DNA from 4 places in the Paenibacillus sp. IHBB 3054 genome. Region 1 is predicted to be linked to each of the others. Evidence: predicted binding sites of a transcription regulator. Region 1 holds the regulator's gene; each other region holds the start of a gene.

Region 1 (5,386 bases):
GATCAAGAACCACGATATCATCAATTTTGTACAGGCAATGCATTTCTCCGCCCCCGCCGGAACGAAAAGTGATAAACAATGGTGTTTTGTAAATATACCCTTTTGCACTGTTCGGACAAGCGTGAATACAATGTTTATAAGTCAGCTCATGCGTTTTACCAGCCGAAACGGATAATACCTCTACCTCATAATACTTCATGCCCTTCGCCACCCCATGAATAAAATCAATATATTGCTTGGCAATGATGGTATCTTCGCCCGATTTTTTCTCACTTCTAATCATCTCATTGATCAGTTCGACGATATCTGTCCATTGCAGACTTAAAAATTGATAACCAGTATCATGAATCAGCTTGTATTTAGTTAAGGTGACGCCATAGACTGGCACATCCGCATCATGGGGAAAATTGTTCGGATCCAAATAGGCGGCAAGCTGGCTGCACACTTCCTGAGCTTTTGCATACAGCCCTGCGCTCTTTGCTTCGATCACAATAACCAGTTTTTTGCGGTTTCCCTGGAACAAGGACAACGTAATATCGCGCCTTATTTTATTTGCTCCTGCCGCAAGCATTTCTGCATCCACCTGAACAAAATCATAATCCTCTTTGAAAGCCGGAGTGTCTCCGGGGTTCCGGCGGTTTAACTCTTTTAGCAGCAACCGGATCAACTTGGGATACCTTGAAAAAAGGTAGGCAAGCCCTTTCGTTTGTTTGGTCTCCGTATCCCCGTTTATCAAATCAAAAAAGGTAGAATGGTAGTCCGTTCTGCCCTCCTGGTAAAGCCTCATCATCGTTTTCAAACGTATCTCTCCACCTGTTCAAGGAACATGTAATTTAATCCTCAGAATCACTGTTTCATTCCAATGATAATATAAATTTCACAAAATGTCAGAGTTATCCTTTATAAAAAACCGCCTTAAACTCAACTTTCTTGATCCAGTTTCAGAATTTTCATAAGATTTACCGATCCGGCATAGAACGCAACTGCGGTGAATGTTTGGACTTCCGGCCGCTGTTGTCTACAGATTTCTTGATTTATACCGCTATTTGCGGTTGAAATCCGTAGACAAAGGCGGTCGCTATCGCTCCTACAGTTCCAAACTTCCCCTCCGCTGCTTTTGCCTCTAGGTAGTTCTTTAGTTCAACTTATTAGCATATTATGCAAAAAAAGCGGACAAGCGCTGTCCGCCTTGTCCGCTTTTTTTGTTATTGCACCCTGCCTCTACTTGCTCGGCAAAGTATATCCATCACCGATTGCTGTACCATCCGCAAAACGGAAGAACTTGTAATAATAACGTCCTTCCTGCTTGTAAAAAAGCTGCCAGGCGTATTCTCCATTATATACACCCGGAAGCAGCCGTTTAATATCGATGCCGGGCAGCTGGGAGGCTATAATGGAGCGGATTTGCTTCTCCGAGGTTCCTTTGGCCAGCTCTTCCGCATAAACTCCGTTATCGCCCCCGGCCGGCTTGCCGTCCACGGTGAACCGTACCCACACCATTAGATCCGTACCGGCTTTATTTTTCCCGGTCAGCACCCAGTACACCGAATTTTCGTCCCATACCGATTTCTGCGCCTTGGATATCTCAGTAAGTCCCGCCCGGGTCTTGGCAACTTCTTTGGCCGCGCTGCGTTCATTCCATTGGTCCTTCATGATATAGGCATAAAATTGGCTTAGACCGAACAGAATGAGCAGAAACAGAGCGATCCCCAGCAGAAGCCATTTTTTCCTTTTCCTCAAAATGCAGCTTCCTTTCCTTAATATATGAAACGTCATAAAGTCAACTGCGGCAGTCGAATTAACGCTTCAGCAGCCCTTCAAAAGTTTCTTGCGCCTTGCGGCGGATTTCTTCCTCGTCCAGTGTCAGGCACTGACCATGCTTCACAACCTGCTTGCCGTTCACCCAGACATGCTCGACATCCTTGGCGCTGGCCGAATACACGGCGTGGGAGAGCAAGTCGCTATGCGGCAGTAGATGAGGCTGGTCGATATCAATTGCAATAAAATCAGCCTTCATCCCTGCTGAAAGGCGGCCCACCTGGTTCAGGAAGATTGATTCCGCCCCGTATTGCGTGGCCATCAGCAGCGCTTCCGGTGCCGGAACTGCGGTAGGATCGCCGCTGACTCCCTTATGGATCAGTGCTGCAAGCCGCATTTCCTCGAACATATCGAGATTATTGTTGCTTGCCGCCCCGTCCGTACCCAGTGAAACTTTGACTCCGGCTCTCAGCAGCTCAGGCACCCGTGCAACACCGCTGGCCAGCTTCAGGTTGCTGCCCGGGTTATGGGACACACCCACCTTGTGGCGGGCGAGGATTTCGATCTCCTCATCGTTCAGGTGGACACCATGGGCGATTAAGGACGGGCGGGTGAACATCCCCAGCTTCTCCAGGTGCGCTACAGGACGCAGGCCGTAATCAGCGGCATTCTGCTCCACTTCACGCAGCGTTTCCGACATATGCGTATGCATCGGCAGGTCCAGGTCATGTGCAGCCTGCACAAACCGCATGAAAAAGTCCGGAGGACAAGTATACGGGGCATGCGGTGAAATCATGGTTGTAATTCTGCCGTCAGCCTTGCCGTGCCAGTTGCGGGCGAACGCAACAGCTTCCGCAAGCTTCTGGTTCTGCACCTCTTCAGGACACAGACCAATAACACCGCGCATCAGCACCGCACGGATGCCGGAGTGTTCGACCACTTCGGCCACCCGGTCCATATGATCATACATATCCAAAAAGGTGGTTGTGCCGCCTTTCAGCATCTCCAGAACGGATAAGGAAGTGCCCCAGTAGACATCATCTCCGGTAAACTTCTCCTCCATTGGCCACATTTTCTCCTGCAGCCAGGCTTGAAGGACCATATCATCCCCGTAGCCGCGCAGCAGCGACATCGCAGCATGACCATGGGTGTTGACCAGACCCGGCATGAACAGCAGCCGGCTGCCGTCGAGCGTCACTGTGCCTTCTTCAATAACGGGCTTCTCTTCCCCTATGTATGTGATCAAATCATTTTCTATAGTCATATAACCGCTCAAGACAGGCTTCTCGCTTCCGGGAACCAGAAAACGTCCGTTTGCAATTACCATCTTATTGCTGCTCATCTGTAATTCCTTCCTTTCCATCATGTAAATAATACGCCAGACTTTGCAGGTCAGTCGTAAAGTCGGCAGCATGAATCCGGATGGTTGCAGGTGTCTTCAGAATGACCGGTGCAAAATTCAGGATCGCCTCGATGCCCGATTCTACCAGAATATCAGCCACATTCTGTGCTTCGCTGTCCGGTACAGTAATGATCCCGATCCGGATTCCCTGATCGCGGATGGTCTGACCCAGCTCCTCCATCGGCTGTACCGTAAGAGAGTTGATATTTTGTCCAATCTTGGGAGCGTAAGAATCAAATACAGCAGTGATTTTCATGGTATCCTTCAGATAAGCATTGTAATTGGACAAGGCATGACCGAGGTTACCGGCACCTACCAGGGCCACATTGATTTGTTGATCCAGCTTCAGAATGTGACGGATCTTTTCGATGAGATAAGACACGTCATATCCAATGCCTTTTCTGCCGAAATCACCAAAATAGGCCAGATCCTTACGAATCTGCGCCGGATTAAGGTCCAGCTTCTGCCCGAGTTCCTGAGAAGAAACGGTTGAGATTTCACGCTTTTGGAGATCGTTCAGGAAACGCAGGTACACTGGGAGTCTGCGAACGACGGCCTCCGATATTTTATCCGATTTCATATTTTCTCCTCCTAATTTAGAATTGCACTGACGCGATATCGTATGACAACCACGTGCAGTGCCCGCTCCGCGAACGGGACACAGCCTATGGTACAAAGAGATGGGGAAAATTTATAAACAATGACAGATTAGGAAACGCCGCCCTCTTCAAGCCATTCCGCAATCCGCGGAACCATCTGATCGGTAAGCATGTGCTCCATCTTCGGACCAGGGAGTGAATACAGGAAGTACTTCCCGTAATAAGCTTCGATGACCCTGGTATCATATACAATAACAATTCCCCGGTCCTGCGCTGTGCGAACCAATCGTCCAAAACCCTGTTTGAAGCGGATCACTGCTTGTGGAACAGACATTTTCATAAAAGGATTCTTCTTCTGGGCCTGCAGAAGCTCCGCTTTTGCCTCGGCCAGCGGATGATTCGGCGGCTGAAACGGCAGCCTTACAATCGCAAGACAGGTCAGCGCCTCGCCAGGGATGTCGACTCCTTCCCAGAAACTGCTTGTTCCAAGCAATACCGATGCAGAGCTGTCCTGAAAACGCCGGATCAGCTTGCTGCGGCTGCCTCCTTCCACACCCTGGCCCAGAACCGTAATGTCCTGGGAAGCCAAGGCCTCTTTCAGCGGATCATAAACCTGGCGCAGCATTTTGTAGGAGGTGAACAGCACCAGCATCCGCCCCTTGGTCGCCGCCGCCGCTTCAGCCAGCGAATGCACCAGCTTGTCTACAAAACGCGCATCGCCTACGCTGCCCTTAACACTGGGGAAATCGCGCGGGATGACAAGCAGCGCCTGTTCACGGTACTTGAACGGTGAAGGCAGCAGCGCTGTCATGAGACGCCCTTGCTCTGAGGCTTCAGAAAGACCAAGGTTGTCAATCATGAACTGAAAGGACTTGTCGACCGATAACGTGGCCGAGGTCAACACTATGCTCTTCTTCTTGTCGAAGAACAGATCCTTGAGCTGGCTGCTTACATCGACAGGCACAGCGTAGAGCTGAAGCGACTTGCCCCGGTAGTTGCCGCTCCCTTCCATCCAGTACACGATATTATCGTCACTGAGACCCATAAAGAAGCGGATTTGTTCCCGGATGGATGCCAAATCCTTGAACAAGCCTCCGATATCGGTCACCAGGCTGTCCGAAGACGACTGACTCTCCGTATCGCGCATCTCACTGAGCATTTTGTCACCTCTGCGGATGATGTCGCTCAAGGCTAAGTGGAGCGTATTCTCCAGCGCCGCCAGCTCTTCCCAATCTTTGGGCTTGCTGCCGGGAAGCAGGCGTGTGACCAGCTGGCCGGCTTCACCTGCCGCTGCATCGCTTCGTTCGGGCAATAGACCGAACAGCTTGTCGCTCAGTGTATCCCAAGTTTCCTTTACGGTAAGCAGGTCGGGATAGATTTTATCGATTACGCCGCTCCACTCCGAAGCCTGCTCACTGCCCGAGGACTGCAGAGTCTGGCGCAGTGCCGGCAGCTGGCCGCTGCGGCTGTCTTTATACAGCCTTGTAAGCGTATGAGCTACAGTGAAATACTTCATTTGCATGCCCAGATGCTTGCCGGCTACATCCTCCAAATGATGGGCCTCGTCAATGACAAGATGCTCATAAGCCGGAAGCAGCTGGTGCCCGGCCTTGACGTCTGCGAACAG
Region 2 (5,386 bases), on a different contig from region 1:
AAAGCGATCGCCAGCTAGAATTGAATAGAGGAACCGGGGCCGACCGCTCCAGCCGGAAGATTCGATATCTTCAGTCAACAGGGAATCAACTTTAGGGCCAGTCAGAGGTCTGGAAAGTACTTACAGAGCGCATCGGATAGCTTGCAGTAAAAGTGCCGGATTCTACATCGTGGAGCCGGGCTGCTGCCAGCTAAGCTAAGTGTAACTCCCTTTACGTTACCGATCCCTAAGAAAGGCCAGCGAGAGAAAGTCACTGCCGCCAACCGCGACCAATGTAGGGCCCTGCCTTTATTTGCGAGGCGTTCCTGAAGACCGGCTATGATGACCCGGAGCTGAACCTCAACCAGACCGTCGAGTTAGAGTAGAGCAGACGGTTTCGGAAGCAGGCTCTACACCAGGGAGATCAACAGGGATTCATCTGTTGGTCTTTTTTGCTGTGCAGCCGGAAGAAATAAATGTCACGCCTGAGGCTACTCAAGTGTTATATCTATAGTAACAGCACAAATAGAAGAAAGGAGATCAACGTGGATTCTATAGAAGAGAAGATTAGAAGAATACAGGCCGGTGAGGCCCGCCTGTTCTCAGATGTGATCAGGCTGTACCAGCAGCGGATATACCTCTACTGCTTCCGGCTGCTGAACAGCAAGGAAGAGGCGGAGGATGCGGTGCAGGATGTCCTGATTAAGGCCTATCAGAATATCGGGCAATACAAGCCGCAGGCGGATTTCGTATCATGGCTCTACAAGATCGCTTACCACCATTGTCTGAATCAGTTGCGGCGGCAGAAATTTCAGCTTCAACTGCGCAAGCTGCTCCGGCAGGACGTTGCGGTGAACAGCGCCGAACAAATGGTTGAGAACCGCTTGTTCAGCGAGCCGGTCTCGGCCGCTCTGGGGAAGCTTGATGTGGAAGACCGGAACTTGTTGATTCTGCGAATATATGAAGATAAATCGTTTGCGGAAATCGGCGAAATTCTGGGCGTCAGTACGGCTACCGCACGCAAAAGATATGAACGGACCAGAGGCAAACTTAAAAAAGCGATTGAGAGAAAGGAGAAACAATTATGGGCAAGAGTGAATTGACTTCGGAGGAGCAGTTTCTGAAGGATGGAGACCGTTCGGCCAATTTGATCCCCGTTGATGTTCATGGACCGGTAATGAAAGCGCTCGGGCTTGGCGGGACCTTACCTGCTGCAGAAGAGCAGACAGCGCTGCAGACACTTCCGCCAAACGAAGGGGCTCCTAACGTGATGCGCAGGCTGGAGACAGAAGCCGCGGCTGGGCGGGGCCGGAGGAGATTCCTGCGGATTCCGGTGCAGGGCTGGGTGGCGGCACTCCTTGTATTGGTCTTGCTGGGCGGCGGCTATACCCAGTATTCCGGTGAAGTCCGGCAGGGGGCTGGAGCTCAGTATAAGGTGCTGCCGTATAAGCCGCTTCCGGCGACGACATCAGGTGGTATGATAGAGAAGGCGATAGAACCCTTGATTCCCTTACCTCCCGAGGTACAGCCGAGTACAGAGGATGAAATCTACAAAGAGAATAAACTCTACAACATGAAATATTCAAAGGGCTACAACACCCTGGAGAAGCTGCTGCTTCCTGGAGAGTATGCCACCTATGTTATCACACGTGAAGACCGGAAAGAAGATCGTAGTCTTAGCATGTACCGTCCGCCGATCACGTTCAAGGACTATGCCGCCTATGAGACCAGTGTAGAGAAGCACAACGCTCCGATAGTGAAGCAGCCGGGGTATATGCCGGAAGGGTATGCCTTGGACGAGGCGGCCATCAGGCCTTCTTTCATAAAAGTTCCAGATGAGAAGCAGCTTGAAGGCGGAAGCGTGAGAGACCTGGGAGACAACTTCCGGCTGACCTGGAGAGTGGAGAAGGCGGAGAACATTGCCTATCTTTCTTCTTCACTGGTGTACAAGAAGGGGAAGGTTCAGGTGAGAATCGGTGCCTCACGTGTTGATGACAAAGATAAACCGGCATATCCGCTGTCGTGGACGAAAACGACAAAGGTGGAGAATATTGAGATTGGCAGCAAGCAGCTCATTTATCTCGAAAACTCCAGCAACAAGGAGATCGACATGGGGTATACGTATAACCTGGTCTGGTCTGACCCCGAAGCGCAGATCGTCTATAATGTGTCGGTTCGCCAGGAGAAATCTGAGTTGACCAAGGATGAGGTCATCCGCATTGCTGCCGGTATGATGAATTAAACGAACGCAGATATTACGCTCAGGGCTGTTTCGCTAGCTATGATAGCGGGACAGCCCTCGAGCGTTTTTTGCATGTGCGAAGGACTGCATATTCGTGAGATTTTATAAGAATTCGTGCATTGCTCTCATATGAACTTTTTACGAACGTTAGTTCGACAAAATTTGACGAAATAGAAATGTTTAGGTTGACCTAAAGTTGATTCGGTGCATGCGTGTTGATTTGCGAAGCAACAAATGGGCCATTTCTATATGTAGTAACTACAGTCTCACCCTTTCTCAGCGCTTGGACAACCTGAGCAAGGCGGGTTTGAGCGCAAGAAAGGAGCCAAGGCCTACATCGGTGGGGGTTGGCGGCTACGCCCTTCTTCCACAGGCCATTCTCAGGAATCGGCAACGTAAAAGGAGCTACGACAGATTTAGATAGCAGCAGTCTTCCCCACGTTGTAGAGTCCGGCACTTTTATAGAATTCCGCCAGCCACGCTCTGCAAGTACTTTCCAGACCTCTGCTTCCATCTTCCGTAAGCGTTCCGCTGCCCCAGCAGCAAAATCCAGTTACTTTAGTTACTAAATATTTTTTTTAATTACGTAAGCTTCCAAGAACAGCATCTTTGCCGCTATGATTATTGTGAAAATATGCACAAGGGGGCAAAGATTACACATGAAAAAGAAAACAGCAGCTGCTCTTCTTCTCATTCTCTCCGTCATGCTTGTTATCGCTGGATGCGGTAACGGAAACAGCAACAACAATACCAGCAGCAACGCAAATGAGAACAAGAGCAAGAACAGCGCGACAAACGCGCCGAAAGAAACTGAAGCCGTTTCGGGGGCATCCGAAGCAAGCTATACACCGTTCGATCAATTAAAAGATAAATATGATATTATCATTGTCGGTGCAGGCGGGGCTGGGATGTCTGCTGCACTTGAGGCAAAAGAAAAAGGCATGAATCCGGTTATTTTGGAAAAAATGCCGGTTGCCGGCGGGAACACAACAAAGTCATCTTCCGGAATGAACGCTTCGCAAACGAAATTCCAAAAAGAGCAGGGCATTGAAGACAGCAATGATTTATTTTATGAAGAGACATTAAAAGGCGGTCATGATACCAACGATAAAGAAATGCTCCGTTTCTTCGTTGACAATTCAGCAAGCGCAATTGATTGGCTGGATTCCATCGGAATTCGCTTGAACAACATCACGATTACTGGCGGGATGAAGGAAAAACGTACACACCGTCCTGAAGATGGTTCAGCGGTCGGACAATACCTTGTCAAAGGTTTGGTGAAAAACGTACAAGAAAAAGGCATCCCGCTTTTTGTGAACGCGGATGTTAAAGAGATAACTGAAAAAGACGGCAAGGCAAACGGCGTCAAAGTCCTCTTTAACCAAAAGGATGAGAAAACCATTACAGCGGCAGCTGTCATTGTGACGACCGGCGGTTTCGGCGCGAATATGGATATGATTTCTAAAGTGAGACCTGACTTGGAAGGATATGTGACTACAAACCAGATCGGCAGTACCGGTGACGGCATCCAGATGATTGAGAAGCTCGGCGGCACGACAGTCGATATGGATCAAATTCAGGTTCACCCGACGGTGCAGCAGGACAAATCCTATCTCATTGGGGAAGCTGTCCGCGGTGAAGGTGCTCTGCTTGTCTCAAGTGAAGGCAAACGGTTCACCAATGAACTGGACACACGAGACAAAGTCACCGCTGCAATCAATACACTTCCTGAGAAATCAGCTTTCCTTGTATTTGATTCCGGCGTAAAGACCCGTGTTAAAGCGATTGAACAGTACGATAAGATGGGCTTTGTGATCCAAGGAGATTCTATCGAGGCATTGGCCAAAGAAATGAATGTCCCGGCAGATCAGCTGCAAAAGACACTGGACACCTGGAACAGCTCGGTGAAGAATAAAAAGGATGCTGAATTCGGCAGAACTACAGGAATGGACAACGACTTGTCCGGTGCGCCATACTGTGCTATTAAAATCGGCCCCGGGATCCATTACACCATGGGCGGCGTAAAAATCAACACGAACACAGAAGTTCTGAATAAAGACGGCAAACCTATTACAGGACTGTTTGCGGCTGGGGAAGTTGTAGGCGGCCTGCACGGACAAAACCGGATCGGCGGCAACTCTGTAGCGGAAATCATTATTTTCGGCCGTCAGGCAGGTATTAAATCTGCTGAATTCGTAAAAGCACAATAAGTAATCAATACCTCTTCTACTAGGCAAACAAAAGCTTGGACTCAACAGAGTCCAAGCTTTTTGCTGCTTTTATGCCTGTACGGCGGGAGAAGGAGACGGCTTGCTTGATCGGCTCAGCGAGAACAGCTCCAGCTCGGGCCGGTATTTGCCGGCAAGGGTATCGGCCAGAAGCTCGGCAGCGATCATGCTGTAGACCGTGCCGTTTCCGCCATAGCCTTCAATGAAATAGCAGTGGGGATACTCTGGATGCGGGCCCATATAGGGCAGTCCGTCCCGGGTTGAGCCGAAGACGGCTCCCCATGAATATTCCGCTTCGATCCCCCGGATTTCCGGGAAAAGAGCTTCCAGCTCTTCTAGCAGCCGCTGGCCCTGGGAGAGTACGCGGATATCCCGGCGCTCCGGATCGGTCAACGGCTCATCTTTGCCTCCCGCAATAATGCGGTTATCCGGCGTAGTCCGGAAATAGAGGTACGGGCGGGCAGTTTCCCAGATCAGGCTCCGCTCATACCACTTAGGCAAATGTTCAAGCGGTTTTGTCATAATGGCGTAGGTATTAATGAGCTCGGCGCCACGGTCTTTTTTCATCTCCTGGGTTTCGTAGCCCATGGCAAAAATTACTTTCTTGGCGAAGATCCGTCCGTTCTCGGTAATGCAGGTCACACCCTCGGCGCTGTATTCATAATGCCGTGCCCGGGTATGCTCATAGACGCAGACTCCGTTGTCATGGGCCTTGTCAATCAGGCTGTGAACAGTACGGAAAGGATTTGTCTCCGCATCGCCTTTGGAATACAGCGCGGCTGGTTTGGAGAAGGCGTAATGTGAGCTGATCTTGTCCTGCTCCCAGAATTCCGAATCAAAGCCGTGCGATACCAGATTCTCATGCTCCAGCTCCAGAGCTGGCACATCCTCCGGTGTGCTTGCATACAGCAGGCTGCTGCGGGGAATAATCTGGGGA
Region 3 (5,386 bases), 300 kb from region 1:
TGCTTATAATGAAAAAGTGGAAAAGCTTTCGGAATTTTCAAAGTTATCAAATATTACATTTGACGTTCAATAAAATTTTATATATTCAGTGCGTTCAATCACTAGCTTGGGCCTCTCTTGGCGTTAAGGTGGAAGGGTAACAGAAACCAATAACGTAAGGGAGGGGCCATTATGACGGCCAATCAATTCAATAATACAATTACAGGAACACAGGACAATGCGGGGAGCCATTCTGCGGCAGCGCCTATCCAGTTTACCGGAGCGGACATGGTCAGAGATATTGTACTGCAATTCCCTAAGGCGGCAGATTATTTCAAAGGACAGCGGATCGATTTCTGCTGCGGGGGCGCAAAGCCGCTGGCCGAAGTGGCAGCTGAGAAAGGGCTTGACCCGGAGACCCTGCTTGCAGATCTGCATAAACTGCTGAAAGAGCATCCGGTGCTTGATGTAGACACTGCCTGGAATGAGGCATCTTCCGCTGAGCTGGTTGAGTATATTGTAGGCAAGCATCACCGGTACTTGCGCGAAGAGCTGCCCTTGATCAGTCAGAATGTAACCAAGGTATTCCGCGTCCATGGCGAGGATTCTCCGCATCTGGGTGAAGTTTACCGGTTGTTTAACCTCCTGAGGGAAGATTTGCTGCAGCATACAGCGAAGGAGGAGGAATCCGAATTCCCTAAGATGCTTGCCTACTCCGAGAATCCGAGCGAAGAAGGATTGGCCGAGCTGCGCGGGCTGCTGCATACGCTGGAAGAAGAGCATGACGGAGCCGGTGAGATTTTGCGGGAGCTCCGCAGAGTTACGAACGACTTCACTCCGCCAGAGCATGCCTGCACAACCTATCGCCTGACCTATGCCCGCCTGGAGGAGTTAGAGGGAATGACCTTCGAGCATGTGCATCTGGAGAATAACATCTTGTTCCTGCGTTATCAGTAAAATAGAGCATGCTGTTCTCAAAGTCCCTGCGGGGACTTTTTTTCTTCTTCACCGCTTCGCTGCCTGATTAACTCCCGAAATTTATCGTTTGAGAACAAAGCTAGTTTGCGTTATTCTTAAAAGATAGTATACATAATGACTAAAGACCTGAGAGAATGATTGAGGTTATGATCGGGCGGAAGAGGGCGGTGCCGGGAATGTCCACGAAATTTCTGTGGCGTTTATGGGTAGGTTTAATTATCATTGCGACGCTAGGCGGATGCTCGGCATTTGGTTCAGATGCGAACGGAAACAATGCCGCAGCCGGGGCTGCAGGCCCTGCTTTTTCACTAATGGCCGGTGATAATGAGCTGGCAGGGAACTCAGGGAGACAGCTCAGCGAAGCATACAAGCCAGGAATAACGCTTATAGAGCTGCTGAAGAGTAGCGGTGTCGTTACTTTTGCCGAAGACGGATTTAGCATACTGGCAGTCAATAAAATTTTTCTTGCCCCGGACATGATCTGGCAGATTCAGCTTGGCGGCAAAATCATAACCGATTGGAATAGTCCAGTCTCGCGGGAGCAGGCGATTGTTATTACTGCGAAGCCGGCAGCCGGAGATGCCCCGCTTCTGCCCATTATTCTTACAGTGAACGGCGGGAGTGAGCAGCCTGAACTGACACATTCACATATTTTATCTTATAGCGAAGACCTGTCTGTCCGGGGTCTGCTGAAGAGCAGCGGAATTGTTCAGTTGGCGGAAGACAACAAGACGGTACTCACGGTCATGGGGTACACGCCGCTCACCAGTGAAGACTGGAAGCTGAAAGTGAACGACAAGACGCTGCTTAACAGCGGAATTGATATGAAGCTCAGACCTCAAGATGTACTCGAGATTTCACTGGTTCTCCGGTAAGATGATAAGTATCATAGCCAGATTTCCTTAATGCAAGAGGTAGCATAAGGGAAGCTGGCTATTTTTCTTTCACCAAAAAACCTTACATACGCTGGCACAAAAATATGTGAAAAGATTCACATTTATTGTGATTTGAATCACAAATGCTCTTCAAATTTAAAACGTATAATTTTGTTATCAGATATGTATATGAAGAAATCCAGAAGCATTGAGGAGGGTCTTAACAGTGACCGTGGAGAGAGAAAAGTTAGTTTTGATAGGGAATGGTATGGCTGGCGTAGGCACTATCGAACAGATCCTTAAGCTTGGCGGCGCTTATGATATTACGATCTTTGGAAGCGAGCCTCATCCCAACTACAACCGGATAATGCTGTCCTATGTCCTCGAAGGAAGCAAGAGCATTGAAGATATCATTCTGAACGACCGCCAGTGGTACGAGGATAACAATATTACTCTGCATACTGGAACCACTGTTGTCCGGATTGATGAAGCCTCCCGTCAGATCATTACAGATAATGGAATGTCGGTTCCTTATGATAAAGTTATTATTGCAACAGGTTCAAATTCATTCATTCTGCCGGTACCGGGCAGCACAAAGGATGGAGTTGTAGGCTTCCGTGACATTGCGGATTGCGACGCCATGCTGGCTGCGGCACAACAATACCGCACAGCGGCGGTGATTGGCGGCGGACTGCTTGGTCTTGAAGCAGCCAAAGGACTTGTGAACCTCGGTATGGATGTTACCGTTGTGCATCTGCTGGAGGATTTGATGGAGCGTCAGCTTGACCATACTGCTTCCTCCATGCTTCAAGCTGAGCTTGAGCGCCAGGGCGTGAAGTTTGCTATGGGCAAACAGACGGTTGAGCTGACCGGAGAGGAACGGGTAAACGGCCTGCGTTTCAGCGATGGAACCGAGCTGCAATCAGATTTTGTAGTGATGGCGGTCGGAATCAAACCGAATGTCCAGCTGGCTAAAGACAGCGGCATCACGGTTAATCGCGGAATTGTCGTGAACGATTATCTCCAGACCTCGATGGCGAATGTCTATTCTGTAGGAGAATGTACAGAGCACCGCGGCACTTGCTACGGGCTGGTAGCTCCGCTGTTCGAGCAGGGGATGGTGCTGGCGAAGCATTTGTGCGGCGCCTCCACCCAGCCGTATGAAGGTTCTGTCGTAGCCACCAAGCTGAAGATCTCCGGAGTGGATGTCTTCTCTGCCGGTGATTTCACTGAAACAGCGGAGCATACCGTCATTTCGGCTAAAGATGAATGGAAGAGAACCTATAAGAAAATTCTGCTCAGAAACAATATTATTGTCGGTGCAGTCCTGTTCGGCGATGTGACTGAGTCTGCCAGTCTGCAGAAGCTGGTCAAGCAGGGCACCGAAATGACCGACGAAATTTATGGCGAAGTAATGGGCACGGGCTGCTGCGGCGGAGGCGGTGCAAAAAAAGGCTTGTCAGTCGAAACGATGGCTGATGAGGAGATCGTCTGCGGCTGCAACGGCGTGACCAAGAAGGCAATCGTTGATGCCGTTACGGAGAACGGTTTTACCACGGTAGACGAAATTAAAGCCTGCACCGGAGCTACCCGCTCATGCGGTGGCTGCAAGCCGGTTGTCGAGCAGATTCTGCAGTTTGTTCTCGGTGACAGCTTCCAGGAAAGTGCGAAGCAGGGGATCTGCGGATGCACCACCTTGAGCCGCGATGAGATTGTAGCAGAGATTACCGCTAAAGGACTGAAAACGACCAAAGAGGTTATGAATGTGCTGGGTTGGAAACAAGCGGAAGGCTGTTCCAAATGTCGTCCGGCTGTGAACTATTATCTTGGCATGATCTACCCGGATACCCATGAGGATGAGAAGGAATCGCGGTTCGTCAACGAACGGATGAGTGCGAACATCCAGAAAGATGGTACCTTTACCGTTATTCCACGGATGTACGGCGGGGTAACTACACCGGAAGACCTGAGACGAATTGCCGATGTTTCCTTGAAATATAACGTGAAGGTTGTAAAAGTGACCGGTGGTCAGCGTCTGGATCTGGTCGGTATCCAAAAAGAGGATGTGCCTAAAGTATGGGAAGAGCTGGATATGCCTTCCGGTTATGGCTATGCGAAATCGCTTCGTACGGTAAAAACTTGTGTAGGTTCGCAGTTCTGCCGCTTCGGGACACAGGATTCCATGGGTATGGGAGCTTTTATTGAACGTAAATATGAACGCCTTGATTTGCCGGCCAAATTCAAAATAGCAGTCAACGGCTGTCCGCGCAACTGTGCGGAATCCTGCACGAAGGATATCGGCATCGTCGGCAACGACGGTGGCTGGGAAGTGTTCATTGGCGGCAACGGCGGGATCAAACCGCGGATAGCCGATGCCTTCTGCAAGGTGAAAACCGATGATGAGCTGATCGAAATCTGCTCCGCCGTGATTCAGTACTACCGTGAAACCGGGAACTACCTGGAAAGAACCTCGGAGTGGGTCGAACGCATGGGACTGGAAAATATCCAGAACGTGATTCTGAACAATGAGGACAACCGCAAGGAGCTGGCTGCAAGGATTGATTTTGCCCTGGCTCAGGTAACTGATCCTTGGAAAAAAATGCTGAATGACGACAGCACCCGCACCGCGCTGTTTGAGAAGGCAAGAGTCTAATCATAACCCAAAAGGAGAGAGAACAATGGATAGCGCAAAACAAGAATACGCCGTAGGACCGGTACAGAGTTTCCTGCCGCAAATTGGACGTGTTGTAACAGCCGGGAATCTGGAGCTGGCCATATTCCGCACCTCGGACGGAGCTTTCTATGCCGTAGAGAACAGCAGCCCTCATCCCAAGGGTGGGCCTCTCGCTGAGGGAATCGTATCGGGACATTATTTGTACGATCCGCTGTATGACTGGAAGATTGACCTTCGCAGCGGCGAGGTTCAGGCACCAGACCACGGTACAGTAGCAACCTTTCCCGTTTCTCTGGACGGAGATATTGTGAAAGTCAGCCTGCAACAGGCAGTTTTTCAAAGCTAAATTAAGATGAGGAATGGCGGGGTGGAGAGATGTTTACGCAAAGTGTCGAGAACATCGTAGAAACAGCAGTAGGCAAACGCGACAAAATGAACGAGAGTCTGCCGAGGTATTTTCTGGCTGCAATATTGGCCGGGGCTTACGTTGGGATCGGAATCATTCTTATTTTCTCACTCGGCGCACCGCTAGCGGCGGCCAAATCTCCTTTTCAGCCGCTTGTGATGGGCACCTCCTTCGGGATTGCACTGACACTGGTCGTATTTGCCGGATCTGAGCTGTTTACCGGGAACAATATGTTTTTTACCGTAAGTACGCTTGCCGGAAGAACCAGTGTCTGGGATACGGTAAAGAACTGGATTATTGTATTTGTCGGCAATGTTGCCGGTGCGGTCATTCTGGCGCTGCTGATTCAAGGAACGGGTCTGTTCAAGGCAGCTCCTGCTGAGCATCTGATCTTTACCGCTGCCGCCAAAAAAATGACACTGCCCTTCTCGGAGCTGTTCTTCCGTGGTATCCTCTGTAACTGGCTGGTCTGTC
Region 4 (5,386 bases), 280 kb from region 1:
CTTTGTCAATCTTAAGGAACTCGGACTCTTGAACCAGTATGCAGCTTTCTGGCTTCCTGCCGGGGCGAATACGTTTTATTTCCTGCTCTTGAAGAACTTTTTTGACGGACTCCATCCTGAGATTTTTGAAGCTGCGCGGATTGACGGTGCCTCGGAACCGCGCAGTTTCTTCTCAATCGCCGTACCATTGTCCATTCCAATCTTCGCCACACTGGCAATCTTTATCTTCTCGACAGCCTGGAATGACTGGTTCTGGCCATCGCTCGTCATGCATAGTGAGGACAAATATACACTTGCGACATCGATCTATAAATATGTGATCAACGTCAAGGCGCTCAATACTAATATCAAGTTCGCTATTCTTTTTCTAGTCTCGCTGCCGCCAATCTTGGTCTTCCTGATTTTTCAGAGATTCATTATGCGCGGGGTGGCGCTGTCAGCGGTTAAGGGCTGAATCAGAATATGACTTTTTCTATGCAGAGATCGTAAACATGCACACATAAGGAATATAAATACACCTCGTTTGTAAGCGATTTCTCTTTTATGATGATTTTGTTAGCTAATTATGAATTGAAAAGGGGAGTTTCAATGCGTAAATATTCCAGCGTATTAGCCTGTCTCCTTGTGACCGGCTCGTTGTTATCCGCCTGCGGCGGTAACAATAACAACAACGGAAATGCACAGGGGAATAAGGGAGGGGACGCTTCACCGGCAGCTACCACTGAGACAGCGGATAAAACTGCTGCTCCAACGGATGCGCCCGTGGATGATAACACTCAGAGAAAAGTAACGATCAAAATTCACTATCCTACGCCTGACTTGACAGAAATGAGGGCACAGGAGGATGACCGGATCAAACGCTTCCAGGCAGAATATCCGAACGTGGAGATCGTTAAAGACGACTGGCAGTACAACGTAAGTGAAATCGGCGTGAAGATGGCTGCAAATGAAGCGCCGACCTTCTTCAACACTTATGCTACAGAAGCCAAATTCCTGATTGAAAAAGGCTGGGCTGCCGATATTACCGATCTTTGGAACAAATATGAATACAAGGATCAGATCAATCCGGTGCTGCAGAACCAGTTCATTATTGACGGTAAAGTCTACGGGGTAACACAGAAGGGTTATGTTACCACGACAATGATCAATAAAAAAATTCTGGATGATAAAGGTGTAGCGGTTCCTGCAATGGATTGGACCTGGGATGATATGCTGAATACAGCCAAAGGTGTAGCGGATGCCAAAAAAGGCATTTCCGGTGTCGCACCTATGGGTAAAGGCAATGAAGCAGGCTGGAACTGGACCAACTTCCTGTTCGAAGCGGGCGGAGAAATTCAAAAAGTTGAAGGAGGCAAGGTTGTTGCAACCTTCAATTCCGATGCAGGTGTGAAAGCGCTGGACTTCTACAAGAAGCTGAGATGGGAAGCGGAAGCAATTCCTCAGGATTGGGCGCTTGGCTGGGGTGATGCTGTAGGCGCATTCCAACAAGGACGTACGGCCATGGTAATGGCGGGTTCCGACGGAGTTATTGAGCAAGCGCTGAATCAAGGCGGATTGAAGCCTGCAGATGTGCTGACCTATCCGATGCCTGCTTTTGAAAAAGGCGGTAAGCATACCGGAGTACTCGGCGGAGACTATCTGGTCATCAACCCTAACGCTACAAAAGACGAGCAGGAGATGGCGTTCCGTTACATTACCTTTGATTATTTCTCCGATAAAGGTCTCGATGCGCTCGACGCTATTCTGCAGCAACGTAAAGCGGACGGCAAATACTTCATCCCGCCGCTTCTGGACTACTATGCTGCAGATTCCGAGTTTGGCAAGAAGACCAAAGCGGTATATGACAAGTATTCCGATATCGTGTACCAATATAACCCGGATATTATGGCCCTCTTGGACGGCAAACCGGAAGCACAGTACAATACTCAAGATTACTATGCAACCCTGTCCAATGTGATTCAGGAGCTGTTCTCCAAAAAAGGCACCGATTCCAAAGCGCAGCTAGATGCTGCTGCCAAAACTGTGCAGGAGAAATTCTTTGATACTATTAAAGTAGAGTAGGAAGTTTATAAAATGGTAATTTTTATAAATGAATTATAAAAAGCGGAAGAGACAGGGGACGCAGTTCCCCTGTTTTTTTGCTGTAAATAGTTCTCCAAAGGTTAGGTGAGGGAAGAGAAAAACAAGGATAAGGCGGGAGGAATGAGATAAAGAAATATAGATACAATTACCAATAAATAGAAAAATAATGCTTTATGGAGCCCTGTAACAGGTTAATACGGTTAGTGTCCTTATTTTGGTGTTCGCAGATTGGACAAATATAAGCGAATTTTACCATATAAAATGGAAATAATACCTGAATATGATTAAATGAAAGCGCTTTGAAAACAAATCAAAAAAAACTTTAAACTTTGTGAAAGATTTCACTTTAAATGTTGGAGAGGATGTGATAAGATAAATGTGTAGAGAAAAACAACCTAAAAATTGACAGGAGGACGAGGGAGATGGCAGTTAAAAACGAAGTCGCCGCCCAAGTGAAACAAACCACCGCTGAAGAGTATATTCAGATTTTGGTGGATAAAGCAAAGAAAGCTCAAGAAGCTTATATGGCGCTGGATCAAGAGCAAGTTGACACAATCGTTCATGCAATGGCATTGGCTGGGCTCGACAAGCATATGTACCTGGCAAAATTGGCTGTAGAAGAAACAGGACGCGGTGTATACGAAGACAAAATTACGAAGAACATCTTCTCAACTGAATATATCTGGCACGGAATTAAATACGACAAAACAGTAGGCGTCGTTGAAGATAATAAATATGACAGCTTCCAAAAAATTGCCGAGCCGGTCGGAATCGTAATGGGTATCACACCGGTAACCAACCCAACATCCACCACGATGTTTAAAGCACTGATTGCCGCTAAGACACGTAATCCTATTATATTCGGTTTCCATCCATCAGCGCAAGAGTGTAGTGCCGCAGCAGCAAGAATTCTTCATGATGCAGCTGTGAAAGCAGGCGCTCCTGAGAACTGTATCCAATGGATTGAGCTTCCGACAATGGACAAAACAAACGCATTGATGAACAATCCGGACGTCGCTCTTATCCTGGCAACAGGCGGATCTGCAATGGTTAAAGCGGCATACAGCTGCGGTAAACCGGCTCTCGGCGTAGGCCCTGGTAACGTACCTGCCTTCATTGAGAAGAGTGCGGATATCGACCAAGCGGTTACCGACATTATTCTTTCCAAGACTTTCGATAACGGTATGATTTGCGCTTCCGAGCAGGCTGTTATTATTGAAGAAGCAATTTTTGACCAAGTGAAAAAGAAAATGATCGCAAATGGTTGCTACTTTGTAAATAAAGAAGAAGCTGCTAAGCTGACCAACGGCGCAATGAATGTGGAAAAATGTGCGGTTAACCCGGCAATCGTAGGTCAATCCGCTGTGAAGATCGCTGAAATGTGCGGTATCCAGGTTCCTGCCGGAACGAAGATTCTGGTAGCTGAACTCGAAGGCGTTGGCACCAAGTTCCCGCTGTCCGCTGAGAAACTTAGCCCGGTTCTGGCTTGCTACAAGGTTAAGAACGCTGATCAGGGGATCGAACGTGCAGCTCAAATCGTCGAATTCGGCGGTATGGGACACAGCTCGGCTATCCATTCCAACAATGAAGAAGTTATCATGAAGTTCTCGAACCGTCTGCAAACTGGACGTATTCTTGTTAATTCGCCTTCAACACATGGCGCCATCGGCGACATTTACAATACTAATATCGCTTCGTTGACTCTGGGCTGCGGATCTTATGGACGCAACTCGGTATCGCAAAACGTAACTGCCATCAATCTGATCAATGTGAAAAGGGTGAACCGTCGTACCGTGAATATGCAATGGTTTAAAGTGCCTGATAAGATTTATTTCGAAAAGGGATCCACTCAATACCTGGCCAAAATGCCTGATATTACCCGCGTAGCAATTATCACTGACCCTATGATGGTTAAACTGGGTTATGTAGAAAGAGTAGAACACTACCTGCGTCAACGCCAGACCCCTGTAGCGATCGAAGTGTTCTCGGAAGTTGAACCGGATCCATCGACAACTACCGTAGAAAAAGGTACAGCTATGATGAACAGATTCCAACCGGACTGCATCATCGCACTCGGCGGCGGTTCGCCAATGGATGCTGCAAAAGGAATGTGGTTGTTCTATGAACACCCGGATGCTGACTTTAACGGTCTGAAACAAAAGTTCATGGATATCCGCAAACGGGTATACAAATTCCCTAAGCTTGGCAACAAAGCGAAATTTGTAGCTATTCCAACAACATCGGGTACAGGTTCGGAAGTAACCTCTTTCGCGGTTATTACTGACAAAACTACTGCAAATAACACTAAATATCCGCTTGCAGACTATGAGCTGACTCCGGACGTAGCGATCATCGACCCTGAGTTTGTATATAGCTTGCCTAAGACTGCTGTTGCCGATACAGGTATGGATGTATTGACACATGCGATTGAAGCCTATGTTTCCGTTATGGCGAGTGACTACTCCGATGGTCTGGCTATCAAAGCCATCCAGCTGGTATTCCAATACCTGGAGAAATCCGCACTTGAAGGCGACAAACTTGCCCGCGAAAAAATGCACAACGCATCGACGCTGGCTGGTATGGCATTTGCTAATGCATTTCTGGGCATCAACCACAGCTTGGCGCACAAATGGGGCGGTCAATACCACACGGCTCATGGACGTACCAATGCCATCCTGATGCCGCACGTTATCCGTTACAATGCCAAGAAACCAACGAAGTTTGCTGCGTTCCCTAAATACTCGCACTTTGTAGCTGACGAACGTTATGCAGAAATCGCCCGTATTCTGGGATTGCCTGCACGCACTACCGAAGAAGGCGTAACCAGCCTGATCAATGCAATCCGCGACATGAACAAAAAATTGGGCATTGAAGAGTCGTTTCAACAACTCGGCTTTGATCCTAAGGATTTCGAATCCCGCGTAGACTATCTGGCTGACCGTGCATTTGAAGACCAATGTACTACTGCCAACCCTAAATTGCCGCTGGTTACTGAACTTGCTGATGTATACCGCAACGCATTCTACGGAAGATTCGACAACTAATTGGTGATTGCTTAGCAAAGGATAAGGTTATAGGTTAATATGGAAGGGGATGGTAGTGACAAATATCACCGGAAAGGTGATATTTGTCACAGTCCTTTTTCAGAAAATAAACTAAAATGTTTATATAAAGAACGGTCCCAGTTATGAAGACGCGATTGTGAATTTAATTACAACCATATCTTTGGGATCACGAGACACGGGATTAACCTTCAAGCCCGCGATCTCTACAAATATAATAAATATAAATGGAGGGATTTAGC

The links. The regulator Rex, encoded in region 1, represses fermentation and respiration genes when NADH is low (regulators of the CRP and FNR family bind a similar motif). The targets are predictions, from matches to a motif close to TTGTGAAATATTTCACAA.
Region 2: a site for Rex is predicted at 2,846-2,863, ahead of ACQ76X_RS16775 (flavocytochrome c). Genes of this name have one in related genera too.
Region 3: a site for Rex is predicted at 1,937-1,954, ahead of nirB (nitrite reductase large subunit NirB). Genes of this name have one in related genera too.
Region 4: a site for Rex is predicted at 2,412-2,429, ahead of adhE (bifunctional acetaldehyde-CoA/alcohol dehydrogenase). Genes of this name have one in related genera too.

The regions. Positions count from the first base shown of each region.
Region 1 is NZ_JBOFBG010000001.1:279,059-284,444, forward strand. Features, by position in the region: gene ACQ76X_RS01465 (hypothetical protein) at 1-799, opposite strand, end outside; gene ACQ76X_RS01470 (cell wall elongation regulator TseB-like domain-containing protein) at 1,222-1,740, opposite strand; gene ACQ76X_RS01475 (amidohydrolase) at 1,799-3,100, opposite strand; gene ACQ76X_RS01480 (redox-sensing transcriptional repressor Rex) at 3,087-3,779, opposite strand; gene dinG (ATP-dependent DNA helicase DinG) at 3,869-5,386, opposite strand, start outside.
Region 2 is NZ_JBOFBG010000014.1:26,816-32,201, forward strand. Features, by position in the region: gene ACQ76X_RS16760 (serine hydrolase domain-containing protein) at 1-18, shown strand, start outside; gene ACQ76X_RS16765 (RNA polymerase sigma factor) at 525-1,082, shown strand; gene ACQ76X_RS16770 (DUF4367 domain-containing protein) at 1,064-2,221, shown strand; gene ACQ76X_RS16775 (flavocytochrome c) at 2,881-4,431, shown strand; gene ACQ76X_RS16780 (NAD(P)/FAD-dependent oxidoreductase) at 4,501-5,386, opposite strand, start outside.
Region 3 is NZ_JBOFBG010000001.1:578,059-583,444, reverse strand. Features, by position in the region: gene ACQ76X_RS02895 (MerR family transcriptional regulator) at 1-73, shown strand, start outside; gene ric (iron-sulfur cluster repair di-iron protein) at 268-936, shown strand; gene ACQ76X_RS02885 (hypothetical protein) at 1,134-1,832, shown strand; gene nirB (nitrite reductase large subunit NirB) at 2,059-4,485, shown strand; gene nirD (nitrite reductase small subunit NirD) at 4,511-4,852, shown strand; gene ACQ76X_RS02870 (formate/nitrite transporter family protein) at 4,882-5,386, shown strand, end outside.
Region 4 is NZ_JBOFBG010000001.1:559,621-565,006, reverse strand. Features, by position in the region: gene ACQ76X_RS02825 (carbohydrate ABC transporter permease) at 1-454, shown strand, start outside; gene ACQ76X_RS02820 (ABC transporter substrate-binding protein) at 589-2,061, shown strand; gene adhE (bifunctional acetaldehyde-CoA/alcohol dehydrogenase) at 2,505-5,126, shown strand.